Regions from separate parts of the Halobacillus naozhouensis genome, predicted to be linked through region 1. Evidence: riboswitches for the same ligand, from Rfam matches in the RefSeq annotation. Region 1 holds a riboswitch; each other region holds the start of a gene.
What was found. A riboswitch is a leader RNA that binds a small molecule or an ion and turns the genes downstream of it on or off. The one in region 1 is predicted to bind S-adenosylmethionine.

Region 1 (7,896 bases):
CGTATCCTCGATCATGAAGTTCATTGTATGGAAGGTTACGAGTACGAATATGCTCCCATACGTCCTCCCAGGTCCAGTGAATGAGTGGACAAACTTTGATCGAGCGAAAACGGTCATCTTTGTTCACAAAGTTTGTTTCACTTCTGCTTGGAGATTGCTCGCGTCTTAACCCGGAAATCCAAGCCGTTGCTCCGTTTAAAGCGTCTTCAAGCGGTTTAATCTTCCTAATATAACAACATTTATCAGGATTTCGATTCCACAATTCATCGCCATGCTTACTGGCTTGTTCCTGCAACGTTAAGTCCGGTTTTTTCATCGTAATCTGCAAATCTGGAAATCTTTCTTTAATTGCATTGATGAGATCATAAGTCTCTTGAAAGTGAACATCCGTATCCAGGAATACAATGGCTGCATCCTTTTTCACCTGAGAAATCAAGTCGATTAATACAATCCCTTCTGCACCAAAACTGCAGGCATAGACAATATCATCATAAGAACGATAGGCCCATTGTAAAACCTGGAATGCTTCTTGTTTATGATCTTTTGTGATGCGATCAGGGAAAGGATTTTCAAAAGCAGAGTCATAGGTTACTACGTTATTAGTCATCGTTGAATCCTCCTCAAAAGAAACAGTTAGTATTTGTGAAAAGCAAAGAAAAAAGGCAGCACTGCTCTACTCTAACAAGCAGCACTACCTCTAGTTGTCTAGTCAGCAGTATCATCATTAAATTAAAAAAATCCTCTTCTTAAACAGCAATAAGAAGAGGATTTCAGACAACGGGATCCGTCTCTTCTTATCTATCAAGCTAATAGCTTGTTGGAGTTAGCACAGTACTATGACTAGTCTGTTGCCGAGGTTTCGTCGGGCCAAGTCCCTCCACCCCTCTGGATAAGAAATTGATTTAATTTTGTTACTGGAAAATATACAACAAGTATTCGATCCTGTCAAAGAGAATTTGTAAAATTTATTGCCATTTAAATCCTAAAACCCTTTATTCAAAGTGATTTAGTCGGGTTTAATAATTTTTAAATTCTTTTGACAATTACCCTTGATTCCTTGTTTTTTTTCGTGTAATGTAAGTCGCAACATCTGAAACAAGATTTCAAATCGAGTACTAGATGATTTACAGAAGTCATAAACTAGGCTAGAAGAATTCAACAGAAAGACATAAAGTTTACTCTTGAATCCATTGTTCATTTGATGTAAAGTAAGCAATTATAAATACCAAAAAATTACATATGTTTTCTTATCTAGAGAGGTGTAGGGACTGGCCCGATGAAACCTCAGCAACCACTGGTATTACCAGTATGGTGCTAAATCCAGCAAGTTATTTAAACTTGAAAGATAAGAAGAAGCATTAAGTATCTTAAAGTCTTCTTCTTACAGAAGGCTTTTTTTATTTTTATAAAAGGAGAATGCTCATGTCTACCTCACGTACGGAAACAAAGTTAGTTCATACAGGCAAAAACAATCTGGATGCTACAGGAGCCGTTAATGCTCCCGTCTATTTCTCAACTGCCTACCAACATCCTGGCATCGGTGAATCGACTGGCTTTGACTACTCAAGAACAGGGAATCCCACAAGAAGCATTCTCGAACGATCCATTGCGGAAATTGAACATGGAGAAATGGGATTTGCATTCAGTTCAGGGATGGCGGCAATTCAAACTGCACTTTCTTTATTCGCCCATCAAGATGAGATCATTGTGTCAGAAGATTTGTATGGCGGCAGTTATCGTTTATTTGAGCACCTCTCTACTCAATATGGTTTGAGATTTCATTATTGTGACAGCCAACATTTATCCGACTTAGAGGAATATATCACTGAGAAAACGAAGGCGATTTATATTGAGACACCTACGAACCCGCTTATGCATGTTGCAGATATTCCGGCCATAGCGAGAGTAGCCAGGGAACATGGTCTTCTGCTGCTTGTTGATAACACATTATATACACCGCTCTTGCAACAGCCTTTACGAGAAGGTGCCGATATTGTGATCCATAGTGCCACCAAATATTTGGGCGGCCACAACGATACCCTGGCCGGACTACTTGTCGCAGAAGACCCTGTAATTTGTGAAAAATTAGCGACTCATCAAAATACAACCGGCGCAGTCCTCTCCCCTTTTGACTCGTGGCTGCTTATGAGGGGGATGAAAACCCTCGCCTTACGAATGGAGCGGCATGAGCAAAATGCAAAGGCTGTTGTTTCCTATCTGGAACGCCATCACGCTGTTACACACGTCTTTTATCCCGGCCGGGGCGGAATGCTTTCATTTCGTTTAGAAGCTGAACATTGTATCGATCCCTTTTTAAGAAACTTGAAAGTCATTACTTTTGCCGAAAGTCTCGGCGGAGTAGAAAGTTTTATCACCTATCCAGCGACCCAGACTCATGCCGACATCCCGGAAGAAAAGCGGAAGCGCTATGGGGTTTGTAACCGACTGCTGCGTTTTTCAGTTGGCATTGAATGTATTGACGATCTAATCGAAGATCTCGATCAGACACTGAACAAATTACAAAGGGAGTCATAGATGATTGGAATCGATCTCATATCTTTACTGAAGACAAAAGCTCCATTAGACACAGCAGAGGAAGTTCGACTAAGAACGGCACTTCCTTACTCCCCCGTGTCTTGTGGACAATAAATCTTAACAAATATTAAAGACAGGAGGAACATCATGGACCTTAGAGATGCCCTTCAAGAAAAGACAGTTGTTGGTGATGGTGCTATGGGAACATTGCTTTACTCTTACGGCATCGACCAATGCTTTGAGGAATTAAACCTTTCTCACCCAAACGAAATCCTGCACGTTCATCAGGCATATGTAGATGCTGGTGCTGATATTATTCAAACGAATACATATGGAGCCAACTATATTAAGCTGGCGCGTTATGGGTTAGAGGATAAAGTAAAAGAAATCAACACAACAGCTGTCAGACTAGCTAAACAAGCTGCTACAGACAATACCTATGTAGTGGGTACAATCGGAGGAATTCGCAGCATTAGAAAACAAGCCGTTTCTCTGGAAGAAATCAAACGGACCTTCCGTGAGCAACTATACTGTTTGCTGTTTGAAGAAGTAGACGGTATTTTACTAGAAACGTTTTATGACTTAGAAGAACTTACAACCGTTTTACAAATTGCCCGAAAAGAAACAGAACTTCCGATCATCGCTCAAGTGTCTATGCATGAACCTGGTGTCTTACAGGAAGGCACCTCCCTCGCAGAAGCTTTAGCGATTATAGAAAAAGAGGGTGCGGATGTGATTGGGGTCAATTGCAGACTGGGGCCTTACCACATGGTGCAGGCGTTAGAAAGTGTCCCTCTTCCCGAAAAGGCCGTACTCTCTGCCTACCCAAATTCCAGCTTACCAGCTTACCAGGATGGCAGATTTATATACAAAACAGATGCAGAGTACTTTAAGGCTAGTGCCCGCGCCCTTTATGAACAAGGTGCAAGGCTTATCGGGGGCTGCTGTGGAACAACACCTGAGCATATTACTGCGATTGCGAATGAAATAAAGGGTGAAAAGCCAATTGAGCAGAAGACCGTGTCAATTCAAAAAAATGATTCGGCAGCCCCTCCTGAGAATAAAGATACTCGTCCACACCTTTACGAAATAGCAGCGCAAAGACCGTCTATCATTGTTGAGCTTGATCCACCGAAGCGTCTCTCTACTGATCGATATTTAAAAGGAGCTCAGGCACTCCAACAAGCTGGAGTTGATTCAGTGACGTTAGCAGATAATTCACTGGCCAGCCCGAGAATTTGCAACACAGCCGTCGCCTCCATTATCAAACAAAAATTCGATATCAACCCGTTAGTCCATATATCCTGCCGTGACCGCAATCTGATCGGCCTGCAATCTCATTTGATGGGGCTGCATACACTCGGAATCACCCAGGTACTTGCCATTACAGGGGATCCCACTAAAATCGGTGACTTCCCTGGTGCCACATCCGTCTATGATCTGTCTTCGTTTGATCTGATTCATTACATTAAACAGCTCAATAAAGGGATCTCTTTTTCTGGTAAATCGCTTGGTATGAACACGAATTTCTCCGTCGCGGCCGCTTTTAATCCAAATGTCCGCAACCTAAATCGAGCGGTTGGCCGTTTAGAAAAAAAGATCAAATATGGCGCAGATTACTTTATCAGCCAACCTGTGTACAGTAACGAACAGCTAAAGGAAGTATATGAAGCGACCCAGCATATACCAGTTCCTATCTATATTGGCATCATGCCACTAATCAGCTCGCGCAACGCGGAGTTTTTGCACAATGAAGTACCAGGAATTACGCTTTCTCCGGAGATTAGACAGCGTATGGAAGCTTGCAGCCACGACCCCATGCTATCTCAGGCAGAAGGAATTGCCATTGCAAAATCTTTAATTGATACCGCTGTTGACTATTTTAATGGAATTTATTTAATCACACCCTTTTTACGATACGAAATCACAGAAGAACTCACTCACTATATTAAGCAGAAAACACAAGCAGACACAGAAAGGAAGGTTGCGAATGGGAGCCACATTATTTGAACAACACCTCGCAAAACGAATTCTCGTACTAGACGGAGCCATGGGGACAATGCTGCAAAATGCCGGTCTTGAAGCAGAGGACTTCGGCGGAGAGGCCTATGAGGGTTGTAATGAATACTTGAATCTAACAGCTCCAGAAGTGCTTGAACACATTCATATTCAATACTTGGAGGCTGGGGCAGACATTATTGAAACGAATACATTCGGAGCAACAGATCTCGTTCTCGACGAATATGGATTAGGTCATTTAGCGGAGGAAATGAATCTTAAGGCTGCTCAAATTGCTAAAAAGGCAGCCGAACACTTTTCAAAAGATGGGCAACCCCGTTTCGCAGCTGGGGCTATGGGGCCCACAACCAAAACCCTCTCAGTGACAGGAGGAACAACATTCGAAAAGTTGGCCGATTCCTATGAAGAACAGGCAAGAGGATTGATCAAAGGTGAAGTGGACCTGCTCTTGTTAGAGACTTCCCAGGATATGCTGAATGTAAAAGCGGCCTACCTCGGAATTACTCGAGCCTTTACATCACTCCAGCAAACACTTCCTTTGATGATTTCGGGGACGATCGAACCGATGGGCACAACACTTGCGGGTCAGTCGATCGAAGCCTTTTATTTATCACTGGAACATATGAAACCTGCTGTTGTCGGCTTAAACTGTGCAACGGGTCCAGAATTCATGCGCGATCATGTTCGCTCACTTTCAGAGCTGGCTACCACCTCTGTAAGTTGTTATCCAAACGCCGGGCTGCCTGATGAAGAAGGTCACTATCATGAAACGCCTGAATCTCTAGCTATCAAAGTAGCCGGCTTTGCTGAAAAGGGATGGCTGAATGTCGTGGGCGGCTGCTGCGGAACAACCCCCGATCACACAAAAGCCCTCGCAGAAGCTGTAAAGGGGATCGAACCCAGGAAGGTGCCATCTTCCCATCCGCATGCTGTTTCTGGAATCGAGCCCTTTATCTATGAAGATAAAAATGACCGCCCGATTCTGATTGGTGAAAGAACCAACGTAATCGGCTCCCGTAAGTTCAAACGGTTAATCGCGGAAGGGAAATTTGAAGAAGCTTCGGAAATCGCCCGGGCTCAAGTGAAGAAAGGTGCCCAGGTCATTGATATTTGTCTGGCGGACCCAGATCGTGATGAAGTACAGGATATGGAAGCTTTCATGAAACAAGTCATTAATAAAGTGAAAGTTCCCTTGATCATTGATTCAACCGATGTAGACGTTATTGAGAAAGCCCTCACCTACTCGCAAGGAAAAGTGATTATCAATTCGATCAACCTTGAGGACGGCGAAGACCGCTTTAAAGAAATCCTTCCACTTGTTCAACAGTACGGTGCAGCTGTCGTGGTCGGAACTATTGATGAGGAAGGTATGGCCCTCACAGCCGAGAGGAAACTTGCGATCGCGGTACGCTCACGCAACCTTTTAGTCGATGAATATGGTCTTGATGAATCCGATATTATTTTTGATACGCTTGTCTTCCCTGTCGGAACTGGTGACGCACAATACATCGGCTCTGCTAAAGCGACCATTGACGGGATCCGTTTAATTAAGGAACAGCTGCCAAATTGTCAGACTGTTTTAGGGGTCAGCAACGTCTCCTTCGGCCTTCCGCCTGTTGGAAGGGAAGTTCTGAATGCCGTCTATCTTTATCAATGCACAAAAGCAGGTCTTGATTATGCGATTGTAAACACAGAAAAACTGGAACGATTTGCTTCCATTGCTGAAGAAGAAATTAACCAGGCGAATGATCTGCTTTTTCAAACGACTGATGCCACGCTCGCTTCCTTCACTGCGTTTTACCGTGGGAAGAAAAAAGAAGTCAAGGCACCAACATCAACGATGAGTTTACCTGAACGATTAGCCCACTATGTGGTGGAAGGAACAAAGGAAGGGTTACTTCCAGACCTTGAGAAGGCACTGGGAACGTACCCTGCCCCGCTAAAAATAATCAATGGGCCACTCATGGAGGGAATGGCTGAAGTCGGACGATTATTCAACGACAATCAGCTCATTGTAGCCGAAGTTTTGCAAAGTGCAGAGGTGATGAAGACTTCAGTCGCTTTTCTTGAACCTCATATGGAAAAAGACGATACGTCCAATAAAAAAGGGAAAATACTTCTCGCCACCGTTAAAGGGGATGTACACGACATTGGGAAAAATCTTGTAGACATCATTTTAAGCAACAACGGTTTTGATGTCGTTGATCTCGGAATCAAAGTAACTCCGCCTGAGTTAATCAAACAAATAAACGAGGAAAAGCCTGATTATATTGGATTATCTGGACTGCTCGTCAAATCGGCCCAACAAATGGTATTAACCGCTCAGGATCTGAAGCAGCAGCAAATCGAACTGCCCATTTTGGTTGGCGGCGCTGCCCTATCAAGGAAGTTTACGAATACAAAAATCGCTCCTCAGTATGAGGGTACGGTTTTTTATGCAAAAGATGCAATGGACGGACTTGGCCTGGCGAACCAGCTCAGTCAAAAGGAAGAAAGAGAGCTGTTAATTCACGAACAAAAAGAGAAACAAGCCAGGGCCGTGGCCAAAGGAAATGAACAAACCCAAGTTCAATCAGCAACGGCCGTAGCTGAAAAGCCAGTATCTAACGTCTCTAAGACCGTTCCTATTTACCAGCCGCACGACTTCGAACAGCATATTTTGCGTGATTATTCTATTGCCCATATTAATCCTTTTATTAACATGCAGATGCTGATCGGGCATCACCTGGGGCTAAAAGGGAGATTTTCCAAACTATTAGAAGAAGGAAATGGTAAAGCCCATCAGTTGAAGGAGGTTGTCGATGACTTACTGTTGAAGGCGGAAAAGGAAAACTGGATACAGCCGTCCGCTCTCTATCAGTTTCTTCCCGCCCAATCCGATGGGGATGATGTAATCATTTATGATCCTGCTGATCAAAAAACGATCCTGGAACGTTTTACGTTTCCCCGCCAGATCAAAGAGCCATTTCTTTGCCTGGCAGACTATCTGCGCTCAGTATCCAGTGGAGAAATGGACTATGTTGGATTCTTCTCCGTTACAGCCGGTAAAGGCATCAGGGAGCGTTCTCTGGACATGAAAGAACGTGGGGAATATTTGAAGAGTCACGCTTTGCAAGCACTCGCACTTGAAACAGCGGAAGGATTAGCGGAACACATCCACCAGCTCCTGCGAGATAAGTGGGGGTTCCCTGACCCGACTGATTTCACAATGCAAGAGCGATTCTCAGCCAAATACCAGGGTCAGCGGTATTCCTTCGGCTATCCAGCCTGTCCCGATTTAGATGATCAGAAAAAATTATTCCAATTGATTGAGCCAGAACAAATTGGGGTTGAATTAACTGA
Region 2 (7,896 bases), 230 kb from region 1:
GCATCCTTCGTCAGTGTGGCCGCTTTATAGTGGCCGCCTTCTGTAGACTTTGTGTATTCAAAAGGAAGATCCGGATCCATTTCTTCATACTCGCTGATGTCATATCCGCTTGCCCCGTACTGGGCTTTCGCGGCATCTGGACTCCAGTGGCGAGCGTATTCTTCAAACTTCTGCTCTGCTTCCTCTGTCGTCTCGCCAACGATTACGCTAAGGAAGGAGAAGATTTTAATATTGTCTGGATTGCGGCCGTGGTTTTCGGCCCGCTTGCGAATATCATCAGCATAGTAGTGAATTCGTTCTGGTGTTGGCCCACCGACAAAGATGCACTCGGCATGCTTGGAAGCAAATTCGCGTCCGCGTTCGGATGTGCCTGCTTGATAGATAACGGGTGTGCGTTGTAAAGACGGTTCACTCAGATGCGGGCCTTCCACGGAAAAGTATTTCCCTTCGTGATTAATTTCATGAACTTTGTCGGGGTCAACGAGTGTGTTGTTTTCAGCATCTTCTACAAACGCGTCATCTTCCCAGCTCGTTTCCCAGAGCTTATAAGACACATCGAGATATTCATCGGCGATATCGTAACGTTCGTCGTGTTTGATCATATTTTCTAAGCCAAAGTTGCGTGCTGCATTTGGCAAGTATGAGGTCACCACATTCCAGGCGACTCGCCCTTTTGTCAGGTGATCGAGGGTGGAGAAGCGCCGGGCATTTCCGAATGGAGCTTCATAAGTGGTGCTGACCGTCATCGCAAACGATAAATGCTCCGTCACGCTGGCCATCGCCGGGATCACTAGGGCGGGATCATTTAATGGCACCTGCAATCCATCGCGGATCGAAGGGTCTTTACTTTTTTTATAAACGTCATAGATTCCCAGTACATCGGCGAGGAACACGGCATCAAACTTGCCTCTTTCTAATAGTTTCGCTAAGTCCATCCAGTAATCTAAGTCTTTATAGCGGCGGTGGCGCTGACTTCTTGGATGCTTCCACAGTCCATGGGAATTGTGCATCGCGCTATTCATTTCAAAGGCATTTAGGATGATTTGTTTCGTCATTATGATTCCTCCTTAACTTCTCGCTGTATGTAGTTAAGCTTCAAGCACATGAAAAAGCCCCTTCTTTAAAAGAAAAAGAAGAGGCTGAATAACCGTACATGTATGAGAGCTCTTCCTTATCTTTCAAGCGTTCTCGCTTGCTGGAATTGGCACAGTACTTGATGTAGTCTGCTGCCGAGGTTTCAAAGGGCCAGTCCCTCCACCTCTCGGGATAAGAAATATCATTAAATTTTAAGTTGATCCAAAATATACAACATATCTGAAGACGTGTCAATGGCTGTTTTAGAAATATTCTGTACTTTACCTTGCAGGCATGGGGTTTATTGAATTTTTAAAAAATAGTGATTGACAGGGAATTCTTACCTCTGCTATGATGCTGTTTATCAGATTATTTGAACTAATTTCATAACGAATTCACTCTTATCAAGAGTTGGCTGAGGGATTTGGCCCTATGACGCCCGGCAACCACCCTATTAGGGGAACGGTGCTACTTCCAACAGACGGATGGATGTCTGGAAGATAAGAGGTTGGAGCAGTGTACATATTTCAGCCTCTTTCTTTTGAAAGGGGCTTTTTTATATGGTCCCGGAAAAAAGAGTTTTGGAACAGAAGAGTATTATGATCAATGAAAAGGAGAGAGGAATATGTTTACGATCTATTGGATTGCTTTGACCGCTTTCTGGGGAGTTGGCTTACTGATTTGGAATCGAAGCTATCGAAAATCTACGGAAGGAGGTCGTTACTAATGCAGCTCGTTACGGGACCGTTATTTTGGACGCTAGTCAGTCTGCTAGTCTTATATTTTATCTTTGTCACATGGATTGGGAAAAAGGGCAATAAGTTTAGTAAATCGATGAACGGTTTTGCCACAGCGAGAGGGAAGGTAAACCCGTGGCTGGTCGGGGCAAGCTATGCCGCGAGCTTTGCCAGTGCCAATTTGTTTATCGGAGTGCCGGGCTTAGCTTATGAGCATGGCGTATCCGTGTTATGGTACACGCTCGGCGGCTTCGGGGCTGGCTGGATTGCACTATTGCTGTTTGCGAAAAAGTTCTGGAAATACGGCAAGAAGTTTGGCGGGGTGTCGACCCTTCCTGAATGGCTCGGAAGGAGATACAACAGCAAAACCTTGCAAGTTCTTGTTACGTTTCTAGTCCTGTTTAACGTGTATTACATTGTCGGGCAAAATGTCGGATTAGCTACGATCTTTGAAACGGTTCTCGGCATTCCGTATTTCTGGGGAATTCTCGCCGGGGTAACGATTACGATTCTCTATATTGGCCTGGGTGGCGCTTTTGCACAAATTGTAACGGATGGTATTCAGGGAACCCTGATGGTGGTTACGTCGATCTTGATTTTTGCCTCTTTATTTTGGACGATCGGCGGGGGACTGAATTTATTTGGCGAACTTTCCTCCCAGCTGAAAGCGATCGATCCAGAACTCGTGGCTCCGTTAAATGGACCCTACAACAGTGTACTGGCCATATTATCGGTACAGTTTTTACATATCAGCTTTGTGGTTATGCCGCATTTGCTGAATAAGGTGCTGTCACTGGAAACGGAGGAGCAGCTGCGGCCGTTCACGATGTCAGCTGGGCTTGGTATGTTCTTCATTACTGTCTTGATGGTATTAGGCGGACTGGCGGCTCGAGTCATCGCACCATCTCTCGGCAGTGCCGACTCCGCGATTCCTGCTTATGTGCTAGAAGCATTTCCGCCGATCATTGGGGCGATCATTATCGTCGGGATCATTTCTGCGATTTTATCGAGCACCGACAGCCTGTATCTGAGTATCACCTCAAGCATTGGCAACGATCTCTACAAGGTATTGGCGCCGATTTTGTCAAAATCAAGGCTATCCGAGCATCAGCTCGATCTGCGTTCTGTCAAAGTGGCAAAAGGCTCGCTGGTGTTTGTTGGATTGGTCACCTTTTACCTCTCGCTCGATCGGCCTGAGTCGCTTGCGATCCTGATACAGTTCAGTTTTTCTGCGATTATTAGCGGCTTACTGGCGCCGATTGTATTAGGTTATCTCTGGGAAAAGGCGAACGGCTACGGTGCGATCGCCTCACTGCTTGCGGGGACGGGGCTGTATGTTGTGTTCACGAGTCTGAACGTTTTCCAAAATATTTATATTTCCTTGTTCCTGGCTGCAGCGGCCGGTTTCGTCGTGATGATCGTGACGAGCTTAGTTACAAAGTCTAATGTAACGAAAGAAGAAGAGGATGTCTTTCTAAAAGATGTGCTTTAAACCTATGAAAAATTAACTCAACGTTTTAGAAAGTTATAGGGTAGGCAAGTAATGGATTTAAGAAGGTACCTGTTTACAATGTTAAACAGATAACTAAATGAAATTATTCAAATAAACTTGTACACAAAGACCTAGCTCTACTACAATCTGTACTTTCTCAGTAGAAGGGGTAGCTACTGGCTTTGTCAGTAGCTCCAATTTTGTTGTCAATGCTGTTCAATTGAAATTTTACTTATCCATGAGTACTCCTTACCCGATAAATCCTAGCAATATTAAATACAGTTTCCATTTATTACGGTTGCGGCATCATGACGTCAAATAGAGTTAGGATAGTTATCATGGTTTGAAAGGGTCTGATATACAAGCTAGTTATTTTTTAAATGATTATTTATTTTTCCTTTATCTATTATGTTTCTAAACGACCAGAGGGCAATTTCCAAGGATAAGCGATCATATGAGGAGGTGAAATCTGTCTTCAAAAGTTTGTTGATCTTATCTAAGCGATGGTATAGGGTTTGGCGTACAATAAAGAGAGCGTTAGCCGTTTCTTGCTTGTTGCATTGATGACTTAAATATGTATCTAGTGTATTTAGCAGGTTGCTATCATTTTCTTGGTCATACTTAATTAGCGGAAAAAGATGCTCTTCAATTAGAGTTGAGAGTTTATTCTCTCTTATTAAGGGTTCCACTAACTTTTCAATGAACAATTCATCATAATGTAAGGTTCTTTTTTTTATTAATGAGTGATAAATTTTATTTGTTTCTTTAAGGGTGTTAATTGACTGAGCGACCTCATTCATATTGTGCATTTTTTGACCGATAAGTACTAGGGAAGGGAGAGAGTTGAAAAGTTTATCTAACCTTTTACGAAGTGTATGGATCTCGTCATTTAAATCGGAAACTAATAGAAATACCCCAGTTGTGGAGGCGAGGTTAGTGAAAATAATATTCAGTCCAAGCTCTTTTCCTAAGATACAAAAGTTAGGAACGGTCTCATTTGGATGGATCAAATAAAGGGAAGCAACTCCTGGATGCATGGGTTTTGTGGAAATGTCCGACATCACTGCCGTTGACGGATTATTCCACCATTGAATCAACCGTTGTTGGAAGGTTAAGTTTTCACCAGGGAAATAGAGTTGATCGTAGATTTTCTTGGTAATATCGATAAATCGTACTTGATTCTTGAACACAATAATAGGGAAGTTGTTTTCTTCAGCTATTTCTACCATCTCTTCAGGGATCTTCTCTACATAAGTGTTTAATTCTACACAGAGACCCGATGCTTGGTTTTCAATTAATTCATCCAAAAGTTTTGCACCTATATGAGGTTTCTCTGCCCATCCAATACCTGTCGTAAGTATTAATTCTCCCCCATTTATTAAGGCCTCGACCTTATTAACTTCGAGCACATGTGCCCATTTTACGATTCGTTGAGTACCTTTCAATCCGCATACTACTTTAGCTTTTTTAAAGCAGTCCATTGCTAACAACATTTCGATCGTTAATAGGTTATTTTCACTCATCTATATACCCCCTATTTTACACACTGTCCAAATATTTATAGTAAGATCTCATGAACTGTCTAATGAAATGTAAGTGCTTACATAATACAATAGAGTTAATATTCAAAATAATCATATCAAAAATTCTTAAAAACCGATAGAGAGGTGTCAAAATGAAGCAGGATAATACTGATCGTGTAAAGAGGTTAACGAATCATAAATAACAAATACAGTAGTCTGGATCGTGACACATACGAGTCAGTTTACAATCTGTCTAGTGGCGGTGTGCCCTTTTATAAGGGAAGAAAAGTAATTACGAGTCGTACTTAAACAGGGAGTGAGGATATGAATGAGACATTAGATTGGCAATGCAGGGATGAAGAAAATATTATGCACGCTCTAAAGCGGGCTAGTAAGCAACCACTTATAATTGAAAATGCAAAAGGGTGCTTTATTAAAGATAGTGATGGTAATAAATATTTAGATGGCATGGGGGGACTTTGGTGTGTCAATGTAGGTTATGGCAGAGAAGAACTTGCCGAGGCAGCAGCAGAACAAATGAAAAATATGTCCTACTTCCCTATGACAAACAGTCATCTTCCAGCAATTGAGTTGGCTGAAAAACTTAACACCTGGCTTAATAATGATTATGTTATTTTTTTCTCGAATAGCGGATCTGAAGCGAATGAAATGGCGTTTAAGATCGCTAGACAATACCACTCTCAAAATGATAGTTCGAGTAGATACAAGATTATTTCAAGATATCGGTCGTATCATGGAGCAACAATGGGTGCTTTGGCTGCAACAGGCCAGGCTGAAAGAAAGTATAAATACGAGCCATTAGCTGCAGGTTTTTTACACACAGTGCCCCCTGATTGTTATCATTGCCCATTAAATAAGAAACCATCTACTTGTAATCTTGAGTGCACAGACTTAATAGATCATACGATTACTTGGGAAGGGGAGGAAACCGTAGCGGCTATTATAATGGAACCCTATATTTCTGGAGGAGGCGTTCTAGTTCCTCCGCAAGGATATATGGAGAGGGTAAAAGATATATGTGAAAGACATGGTGTACTCTTGATTGTAGATGAAGTGATTAATGGTTTTGGACGAACAGGGAAAATGTTCGGTCACTTTCATGAGAATGTAACGCCAGACATAATAACAATGGCTAAAGGACTTACTAGCGGGTATCTCCCACTATCGGTAACAGCAATTCACAAGGACTGTTATGAAGCATTTGAAACCTCTGAAAAATATGACCACTTTCGAAGTGTAACAACCTTTGGGGGGAATCCAGCAGCCTGCGCAGTCGCGCTGAAAAATATCGAGATTATCGAAAGGGAGAAGTACATTGAGAATGCTTACAATCAAGGGGAACAGCTTTACGAGGATATGAAAGAACTCCTTTCTCACCCTAATGTTGGCGATATTCGATATAAAGGGTTAATGATGGGAATTGAACTTGTTGAAGACTCCATTAATAAAACACCCATTCACGAGGATAAGATAAATTTGGTTCTAAGCAAGTGTAAGGAAAAGGGAGTTATTATTGGGAAAAATGGGGACACCGTGGACGGATTTAATAATGTGTTAACGATTGCACCGCCATTATCGATCGATGCAGGAACTATAAGATTTCTTAGTGGTGTCGTGAAAGCTTCCATTTACGAAACTCTATAATTTAATGGGGAGATGGGAAAATGGCTCCAAAGAATCAAGACTACCGTTTTAAAATAGCAAACCGAGAGGCCTTAATCGGCGTTGCTTTAGCTATAATTAACTTCGTTTGGTGGTTTGCCTTTGCCTATGGGTTAGGAAGTAAACCGCCAGAAGAGTATAGTTATGTGTTTGGTCTGCCATCATGGTTTTTTTATAGTTGTGTGGGTGGTTTTATTTTCATAACTGTTCTGGTTATCTTTATTGTTAAGTTTTTTTTCGTAGAAGTGCCATTTGAAGATGAAGGTAGGGGTGATCAATCATGAATGTAGCCGTTATAGTACCACTATTACTCTTTTTAGTTATTATTTTTGCGGTTGGATTTATGGCGAGTCGATCCCTTAATAAGTCTAATAATGACTTTGTGCAAGAATATTTTCTTGGTGGTCGCCAGCTGGGTGGCTTTGTTTTAGCTATGACCATGATTGCCACTTACGGAAGTGCCAGTAGTTTTATTGGTGGACCTGGAGTAGCTTATACACAAGGTTTTGGTTGGGTTTTGCTCTCCATGTCACAAGTGGCTACGGGATACTTTGTTCTTATGATTTTAGGGAAGAAATTCGCTATTATGGCAAGAAGGTATAATGCGGTCACGTTAACAGATTTTTTAAAAGGTCGTTATCAGAGTAAATGGGTTGTGCTAACGGCGGCTTTTAGTATTATTATTTTTCTATTTTCAGCAATGGCAGCCCAATGGGTGGGTGGTGCAAGATTAATAGAATCTTTAACAGGAATATCTTACACTACATCCCTTTTTATTTTTGCTGTATCTGTGCTCATTTACGTAGTTATCGGTGGATTTAAGGCCGTCGCCTTAACGGATACTGTCCAGGGTGTGGTTATGTTTGTTGGAACCTTAGTCTTATTAATCGCTACGATTGTTGCTGGCGGCGGCATATCTAATATTATGGCAGATCTAGCAGCAGAAAACCCAGATTTAATTACGCCGTTTGGTGCAGACGGCAGTTTAACACCAACTTATGTTTCTTCCTTTTGGATCCTCGTCGGTGTAGCAGTAGTCGGGCTTCCTCAAGTTACAGTACGGGCTATGTCCTATAAAAGCTCGAAAGCGATGCACCGTGCCTTAATTATAGGGACAATCGTGGTTGGATTCATTATGTTAAACATGCACCTAATCGGTGTCTTTGCACGTCCGATCCTTCCAGGAATTGAAGTGGGGGATAAAGTTATGCCGCTCATTTCGCTAGAAGTGTTACCTGCCTGGCTAGCCGGGATAGTCTTAGCCGCCCCTATGGCTGCGATTATGTCAACAGTAGATTCCTTACTGCTTTTAGTTAGCTCATCGGTAGTTAAAGACATCTATATAAACTATATCAAACCAGATGCGTCACACCAAAGAGTAAAAAGC
Region 3 (7,896 bases), 370 kb from region 1:
GTGTAGTCTTCCCATTGTGCAAAAACAACCCCGTAAATACTAAGCATACTAATGAGAAGCAGGAACATAAATAAATATTTAAAACGCACTACACCTTCTCCTTCATATAAAACAGTATTTCTTATTCTGTACTAACAAGTATCAGATTACCAAAATTATTAGAGAAACACTAGAAAAAGTGTGGGCACCAGGCTGGTTTTCATGTCCAATAACATCCTTTTGTTTTAGAACTTTTTAAAAGGGAATAGACATATAGGAATAATGACCTGCATTCATGATAAGGAGGATTTATTTTGATGAGTGAGAAAACAAACATAATTGAACAATCGCTAAAAGCGCTGCTGGAAGATGAGGATTTCCTTCCTGATTTGAAAGCTCAAACGAGAGACCAAGCTTTCAAATCATTAGTGTCGATCCTCTCGACACCGAACAAGATACATAAATCGTTCCTAAGGATTGCCTTAGAAAACGGAACCATCGTCCGCATCCCCTCATTTCGTATCCAGCACAACAATACACTAGGTCCCTATAAAGGAGGGATCCGCTTCCACCCATCTGTAAATGAAGAGGAAGTGTCCAACCTGGCCAAGCTTATGACACTGAAGAACGCGCTTCATGAGGTTCCTTTTGGCGGAAGCAAGGGTGGTGTCGTGATTAACCCGAAAGACTACACCCCGAAAGAATTGAATTTAATCTGTAAGAAATTTGTGCAATATAATAATGATATTCTCGGTCCTGATAAAGACATTCCTGCCCCTGATGTGGGCACGGGAGACCGTGAGATGGATTGGATGATGGCAGAGTATAAGAACACTCACCCAGGTGAACCTTACAGAGGAAGCTTTACCGGTAAAAGCATTATTAACGGAGGGTCATTGGGACGCCGAGAAGCGACAGGAAAGGGTGTCTACTTTACCTTCCGTTACATGATGCACAATTTTCTTAACGACAATAAACAATGGCTCAAGAAAACGGATAATATTTTTGCCAAAACGGCTTTAGATCATGCAGACCGTAAACTGACTATGGCTGTTCAAGGATTTGGAAACCTTGGATCTGTTGGTGCTCTTGAAGCCTACCAGTGTAATTACATGCAAAATCAGATTGTTGCAGTGAGTGATCATAATGTTATGCTTTATAACTCAGATGGGCTTGATATTCCTGCGTTAAACAGCTATGCCAAAGAGCATGATGGGGAGCTGCCGACGACAGAGGAGGAACTCGCAGCCAGCGACATTAAAGCAACAGTCCAAAATCGGGATGACTTATTAGAGCTTGATGTCGATGTGCTCATGCTCGCTGCTCTGGAGGATCAAGTCCATGATCGCAATATGGACCAGATTAAAGCGCGAATTATTATCGAGGGGGCGAATGCTCCGATTACAGAAGAAGCGGATGAATATCTAAGTGACAAGGGTGTATTAATCGTGCCGGATATTCTAGCGAATGCCGGTGGTGTAATTGTTTCTTATCTAGAATGGATTCAAGGTCGTGAGACGCAATTCTATAAGGAAGAAGAAATTTACGACCTTCTTTTTGATAAAATGAAAACGACGATGGACACCATTCTGCCGCAGTTCTTTGGCGATCCGTTCGCACTAAGACAGAATTGTTATATTCATTCTGTTATGAAGCTTTCTACGGTAATGTTTCGACAAGGCAAACTGTATTAAAATGGGCACAAACCTCTTGGATTTCGAATATAGAAATTCAAGAGGTTTTTTATAAAAAAGTCTGCTTATACTAAGAAGCGAGCTCTATTGTTGACGAAGTATGGTTCACCTTGTATGATCTTATAGGTAACTAATCCGACTTTACTAATAGGGATTGAATATAAAGAGGAGGAAAACGAATGAAGAAATTTGGCGCAATGATGATTATGTCCTTATTAATACTTATTCTAGCTGCTTGTGGATCAGGCGCGTCTGAGAATAGTGGAGACGAAGCAGCAAGTGATCAATCTTTACTCGACCAAATTAAAGAAAAAGGGGTCCTGACGATAGGAACAGAAGGTACCTATGCCCCATATACCTTTCATAATGATGAGGGCGAACTGACTGGATACGATGTTGAGGTGGCCCGTGAAATTGCGAAACGGATGGGCGTTGAAGCTGAATTTAAAGAAACAAAATGGGATGCAATGTTTGCCGGGTTAAACAGTGATCGGTTTGATATGATCGCAAACCAGGTAGGAATTAAACCCGACCGTGAAGAGAAGTACAATTTTTCTATTCCCTATACGTACACATCTGCTGTGCTTGTAACTAGTAAAAATAATGAAGAAATTAAAAGCTTTGAAGACCTGAAAGGCAAGACGTCAGCACAATCCCTGACAAGTAATTACTCAGCGATTGCTAAAAGCCATGGGGCTGAGATTGAAAGTGTAGAAGGATTTAACCCAGCCATGCAGCTGCTTGCTAATGGGCGCGTAGATGCAACAGTAAACGATCGTCTGTCGGTGCTTGATTATTTGAATGAACAAGGGGAAGGCGCACCAGTTCAAATCGTCGATAAAAAGGAAGAAGCCTCTGAAACGGCGATGATGTTCCGTGAAAATAATCCTGAGCTCGTAGAAGCTGTAAACAAAGCGTTGAAAAGTATGAAAGAGGACGGAACACTAACAGAAATCTCAAAAAAATGGTTTAACGAAGATGTTTCAGTTAAGTAGTGTACTGCTGAGCCCGGAATCAATTGAAATCCTTAAGAACTCCTTTCTGCCCTTGTTGAAAGGAGTTCTTGCTTACACGATTCCATTGTCCTTGCTCTCTTTTTTCATTGGGCTGATATTAGCCGTAACCACAGCAATTCTGCGGATATCGGGAATTAAAGTGTTAAGCGGAATTGCACGTGTTTACGTGTCCATTATCCGCGGAACCCCGCTTCTTGTGCAATTATTTATCGTGTTTTTCGGACTAGGCTCACTTGGTATTGAATTTTTGAAGTTTGATCCTTTTGTAGGTGCTTTAATCGCATTTTCCTTAAACACGGGGGCGTACGCATCTGAGACGATTCGTGCCTCTATTCTATCGATCGATAAAGGACAATGGGAGGCTTCTTCTTCGATTGGAATGTCCAATTTCCAGTCCCTAAGGCGTGTCATCCTGCCACAAGCAACCCGTGTTTCGATTCCGCCGTTGTCCAACTCGTTCATCGGACTGGTTAAAGAGACATCACTTGCTTCGACGATTCTGGTAAGTGAGATGTTTAGAAAAGCGCAGGAAATTGTGGCCACCACCTATGAGCCATTGCTCGTTTATATGGAGGCTGCCGTAATTTACTGGGTGATTTGTTTCATTCTGTCCCTTGTTCAAGATCAAATCGAAATTCGATTAAATCGTTATGTGAAAACGTAAGGAGATTTATCTATGCTAACCATGGACCATATTTATAAACAATTTGGGGACCTCGTTGTATTAAAGGACATTAGTCTCAATGTTGAGCAGGGAAAGGTGGTTGTCATTATTGGACCTTCGGGTTCTGGGAAAACCACGCTGCTGCGGTGCCTAAACGTTCTGGAACGACCTGAAAGCGGCTCCGTGACCATCGACCAGCAAACCTTGAACTTTACGAAGAAACTTACGAAAAAACAAATCCGTGATTTCCGCAAGCAGTCTGGCATGGTTTTTCAAACGTACAATCTTTTCCCACACTTAAGTGTGATTCAGAACGTCATGGAAGGACCTGTGACCGTGCAGAAAGTGGATAAAAACAAGGCACGTGACAAGGCTGCGGAATTGCTGACAAAAGTAGGTCTTCAGGAAAAAATGTATGAATATCCCTACAAGCTTTCAGGTGGACAACAGCAGCGTGTCGGCATTGCCCGGGCGATGGCAATTGATCCGAAGGTCATGCTGTTTGACGAACCAACTTCAGCCCTTGACCCAGAGCTTGTCGGTGAAGTCTTAAGAGTTATGAAAGGACTTGCTAACGAAGGGAGAACAATGGTTGTCGTTACCCATGAAATGAAATTTGCCAAAGAAGTCGCCGATGAGGTGATCTTTATGGACGATGGAGTTATTGTTGAACGCGGCGCCCCTTCTGTTTTGTTTGAACATCCAAAGGAGCAGCGAACTCGACAGTTTCTCAATATGATCAATCAGTAGAGGTGGCTAATTTGGCTGCCTCTTTTTTTACCGTTGAAGTAAAGTTGCTTTCAGTCGATCCGGATCATAAATTAGAAAATAAGCTCATAAAAGGGAAAAAGGCGCTCATGAATTTAAAGAAACGCTTACTTTTTACTCCTAAACGCTCACACTAGAATTGTTGGAGAGAGTTCGAATCGCTTTACCGCTTAGAGCCATTGACTTAAACTAAATGAAATAAGACATACAACAAAAGAGGGATTGTACTTTGAAGCCTATACATAGCGATATTTTACAATTTAGAGGGACACATTATGATTTCGGCTATCAGCAAGGTGAGCAGTTGAAAGGCTCGTTGACGGTCAAAAACCGTGAGAAGCAATGGAAAGTAAGGAAACCGCGGTTTAGTGTGAAGGAAACGGAAGTCAGGGAGGCGATCAGTCGCTTTGCTCCAGGTCTCTGGGATGAGCTATTGGGTCTGAGTGATGCTTTAGAATGGCCGATGGAGCGGGTGATGATGGAATTCGGTGGTTACCGGGTTGATTATAAGCGCTCTGGCTGCTCCATTATGACAGGGGACGGGTATATGATCCGAAACTATGATTATATGCCAAAAACCTACGAAGGCCGCTATAGTTTCTTTCAACCGACAGACACAGGCTATGCTATTGCTGGTCCCACTCAGCGCATTACCGGACGAATGGATGGGATGAATGAAAAAGGACTGACGCTCGGTTACAATTTCATGCACCGAAAAAAGCCCGGAGATGGATTTATCTGCTGTGCGATTGGCAGGCTCGTGCTAGAATCTTGTGCGACGGTCGAGGAAGCTGTAGCCATGCTTCAGGAAATTCCCCATCGTCATTCGTTCAGCTACACTGTTTTTGGCAAAAGTGATCAAACCTATGTTATTGAAGCTTCTCCTCGGGGAGTGGAGGTTCGTCAAGCCAACGTCTGTACGAATCATTTTGAAATCCTGACAAAAGAAAATCGTAACCATCTTGCCGATTCCATGAGGCGGATGGAATCGATAAATAGCCAGCGTGGTCAGCTTGCTGGGGCCTATGATGCATTTCGATTGATGAATGATACCGATAAAGGAGTCTTTTCGAAGCAATACAGGAATTGGGCGGGAACCATTCATACATCTGGTTATTTGCCAAAAGAAATGAAAACGTGGTTTGCGCTTGGAGGAGACACCGAGCCTGTTGAGCTTGACTTTGGCAAGTGGCTCAATGGGGAAGCCCTTGAATTGGATCGGATCCATGGGGAAGTGGATACGGATATTCCGTTTGTTCATATCGATGAGGGGGCGTATTGGACAGGAAGAAAATAACCAAGTCACTTTTAGTGAAAAGAAGGAAGCACGTTCACAGCCAGTGAACGTGTTTTTCCTTTTTTTAAAAAAAGTGATTACAGAGCCCTCCTTCACCTCGGCCGGAACTACAAGATCGTTGCTTATAATGTTAGGGGGACCTGCTTCTGAATAATTTGAAGAAAATAACCGAGCTGTTTCTGCAAGCGTTGGTCACAGTCCTCATCGGTAATTGGACGGGAAGGTTTAGACTTATCAATCTGATCATCCAGTAAATAAACACCTTTAAGATTTTGTCCCTTTAACGTAGCCAGCAAAGGTTTAAGCGCGTATTCAATGGCGAGTAAATGAGATTTACTGCCGCCGCTCATAATGGGAAGAACGGGCGTATCCTTTAAGACATCCTGTGGCAATAGATCGATGAGGGCTTTAAGGATTCCAGAGTAGGACGCTTTATATACGGGTGAAGCAACGATGACACCTTTTGCTTGTTGGATCGTTTCCGCAATTTCCCCAATTGCCTCACTATCGAAACGGGCATAAAATAAATCCTCAGGCGAAACACTACGAACTGAAATTTTCGTTGTAGATAACCCTTCCTCAACTACCAATTGATTTAAGTAATCTAAAACCTTTTCTGATCTAGACTGCTCCGAGGGGCTGCCTGACAATAATACGATTTCGCTCATATGACAACTTCCTTTCTATTAAATCATAATGTGCTGCTTTCATTCATAGGAAAATATCCATACACATATAAAAACCCTCTTTTCTTGTAATGAGAAAAGAGGGTTTAACGGTTCATTCCGCTCTTATCTCCCAAGAATTAAATCTTGCTGGACGGAGCACCTTCCTGACAGCAGTCAGAGGTTGCTGAAGCTTCGCAGGGCCAGATCCCTCAGCTTCTCTGGATAAGAATTTTTAATTTGAGTCTAATCGTAATATGAACTCACTGTTATTGTCAATGAATAATCAGAAAAAAGATTAAAATCAGAAACTTATGTGACTTATTACAGGTATCGTAAAAGGTTCTAAATAATCATTGAATTCTGAAAAGTCACCTAGTAAACTAAACTGGACCATCCACTTACCCTGTCCAATAATTTATGAAAGGGTCGAGAAAATGAACGGATCTCCCGTTAGAAAAAAACGTGTCTATCACATGATCGTAGAACAAATCAAAAATTGTATTAAAAGGGGGGAAGTTTTACCTGGGGAGAAAATGCCTTCAGAGAGAACGCTGGCTTCCAGATTGTCTGTATCGAGGACCTCTGTGAAAGAGGCATACAGTGTGCTGGAGTCGTCCGGTATCGTTGAAATCAGGCAAGGAAGTGGTGTTTATCTTTTAATAAATAACGTGGAAGATATTATGAATAAGCTCCAAGCCCTTATTCGTGGACAGTCGGCTAACATGATTGATCTTATGGAATTGCGACAGGCCTTAGAAGTGGATATTGCTTATTACGCAGCTTATAGGAGGGGGCAGCAGGATATTGTGAAGTTAGAACAATCCTATCTCCAGCTGGAACAAGCCGTGTTTACTAATAGGTTGGCTGCTGAAGAAGACTTGGCTTTTCACATGAACATTGCTAAGGTTGCAAGAAATTATTTACTGGCTCAAGTTATGAACATGGTCTCAGACCAGGTATTAATTGGACTGGAAGACAGTCGGGCCCGTTCATTGGATGTGCCGGGGCAAAGTGAACAAATCTTACAGGAGCACCGGGCCATCTATCAATCGATCAAAGACGGTCACCCCAGTTCTGCCAGTGCAGCGATGAGAAAACATCTTGAAAATGTTAAACAACGGTATTTATAATATTCTTTTTTGAAAACGATTACAATGGAGGGATGGTTGTGAGTTCAGAAGCACATTCTCATGAGAAAATGCATACAGAGATTCCAAAAGCTCCCACGACGATCGGGGGAAAGTTAAAAACAGTAGGACCAGGGATTGTTACGGCTGCTACAGGCGTAGGTACTGGTGACCTGGTCGCAGCACTTGTCGCTGGCGTTTCATTCGGGACCACCTTGATTTGGGCGATTATCGTCGGTGCAATTCTTAAATTCTTTTTAACAGAAGGAATGGGACGCTGGCAATTGGCAACAGGAAAGACCATTTTAGAAGGCTGGCGTTCGATGGGAAAATGGGCAACAGGTTACTTTGGCGTTTATTCTATTCTCTGGGGGTTCAGTTATGGGGCGGCAGCCATGACGACTTCTGCGCTGATGATGGTCACTATGTTTCCCATCATGCCTTTGTGGGCATGGGCCATGATTCATGGTATTGCCGGGCTTTTAATTGTTTTGACAGGCCGTTACGATATATTTGAACGAGTGATGACTGTATTGGTAGGGGTCATGTTTGTAACGGTCGTGGGATCAGCGATCATGATCGCGCCAGACCTTGGAAATATATTAAGTGGAACGATTCCGCGTTTCGACAGTGGATCCTTCTTACTTGTACTGGGCTTGCTCGGCGGTGTGGGCGGTACCATT

Region 2: another riboswitch for S-adenosylmethionine. It lies ahead of P9989_RS04270 (LLM class flavin-dependent oxidoreductase); the one in region 1 lies ahead of P9989_RS03185 (methionine biosynthesis PLP-dependent protein).
Region 3: another riboswitch for S-adenosylmethionine. It lies ahead of ssuE (NADPH-dependent FMN reductase); the one in region 1 lies ahead of P9989_RS03185 (methionine biosynthesis PLP-dependent protein).

The regions. Positions count from the first base shown of each region.
Region 1 is NZ_CP121671.1:593,854-601,749, reverse strand. Features, by position in the region: gene P9989_RS03190 (phosphoadenylyl-sulfate reductase) at 1-607, opposite strand, end outside; SAM riboswitch class I at 792-896, opposite strand; SAM riboswitch class I at 1,245-1,352, shown strand; gene P9989_RS03185 (methionine biosynthesis PLP-dependent protein) at 1,423-2,535, shown strand; gene P9989_RS03180 (bifunctional homocysteine S-methyltransferase/methylenetetrahydrofolate reductase) at 2,683-4,545, shown strand; gene metH (methionine synthase) at 4,526-7,896, shown strand, end outside.
Region 2 is NZ_CP121671.1:819,979-827,874, forward strand. Features, by position in the region: gene P9989_RS04270 (LLM class flavin-dependent oxidoreductase) at 1-1,055, opposite strand, end outside; SAM riboswitch class I at 1,169-1,273, opposite strand; SAM riboswitch class I at 1,473-1,581, shown strand; gene P9989_RS04275 (sodium:solute symporter family protein) at 1,801-3,303, shown strand; gene P9989_RS04280 (PucR family transcriptional regulator) at 3,669-4,826, opposite strand; gene P9989_RS04285 (aminotransferase) at 5,151-6,491, shown strand; gene P9989_RS04290 (YhdT family protein) at 6,512-6,793, shown strand; gene panF (sodium/pantothenate symporter) at 6,790-7,896, shown strand, end outside.
Region 3 is NZ_CP121671.1:962,870-970,765, forward strand. Features, by position in the region: gene P9989_RS04960 (C39 family peptidase) at 1-89, opposite strand, end outside; gene P9989_RS04965 (Glu/Leu/Phe/Val family dehydrogenase) at 297-1,673, shown strand; gene P9989_RS04970 (amino acid ABC transporter substrate-binding protein) at 1,853-2,668, shown strand; gene P9989_RS04975 (ABC transporter permease subunit) at 2,652-3,353, shown strand; gene P9989_RS04980 (amino acid ABC transporter ATP-binding protein) at 3,366-4,103, shown strand; gene P9989_RS04985 (C45 family autoproteolytic acyltransferase/hydrolase) at 4,351-5,418, shown strand; gene ssuE (NADPH-dependent FMN reductase) at 5,541-6,086, opposite strand; SAM riboswitch class I at 6,207-6,315, opposite strand; gene P9989_RS04995 (FadR/GntR family transcriptional regulator) at 6,560-7,216, shown strand; gene P9989_RS05000 (Nramp family divalent metal transporter) at 7,255-7,896, shown strand, end outside.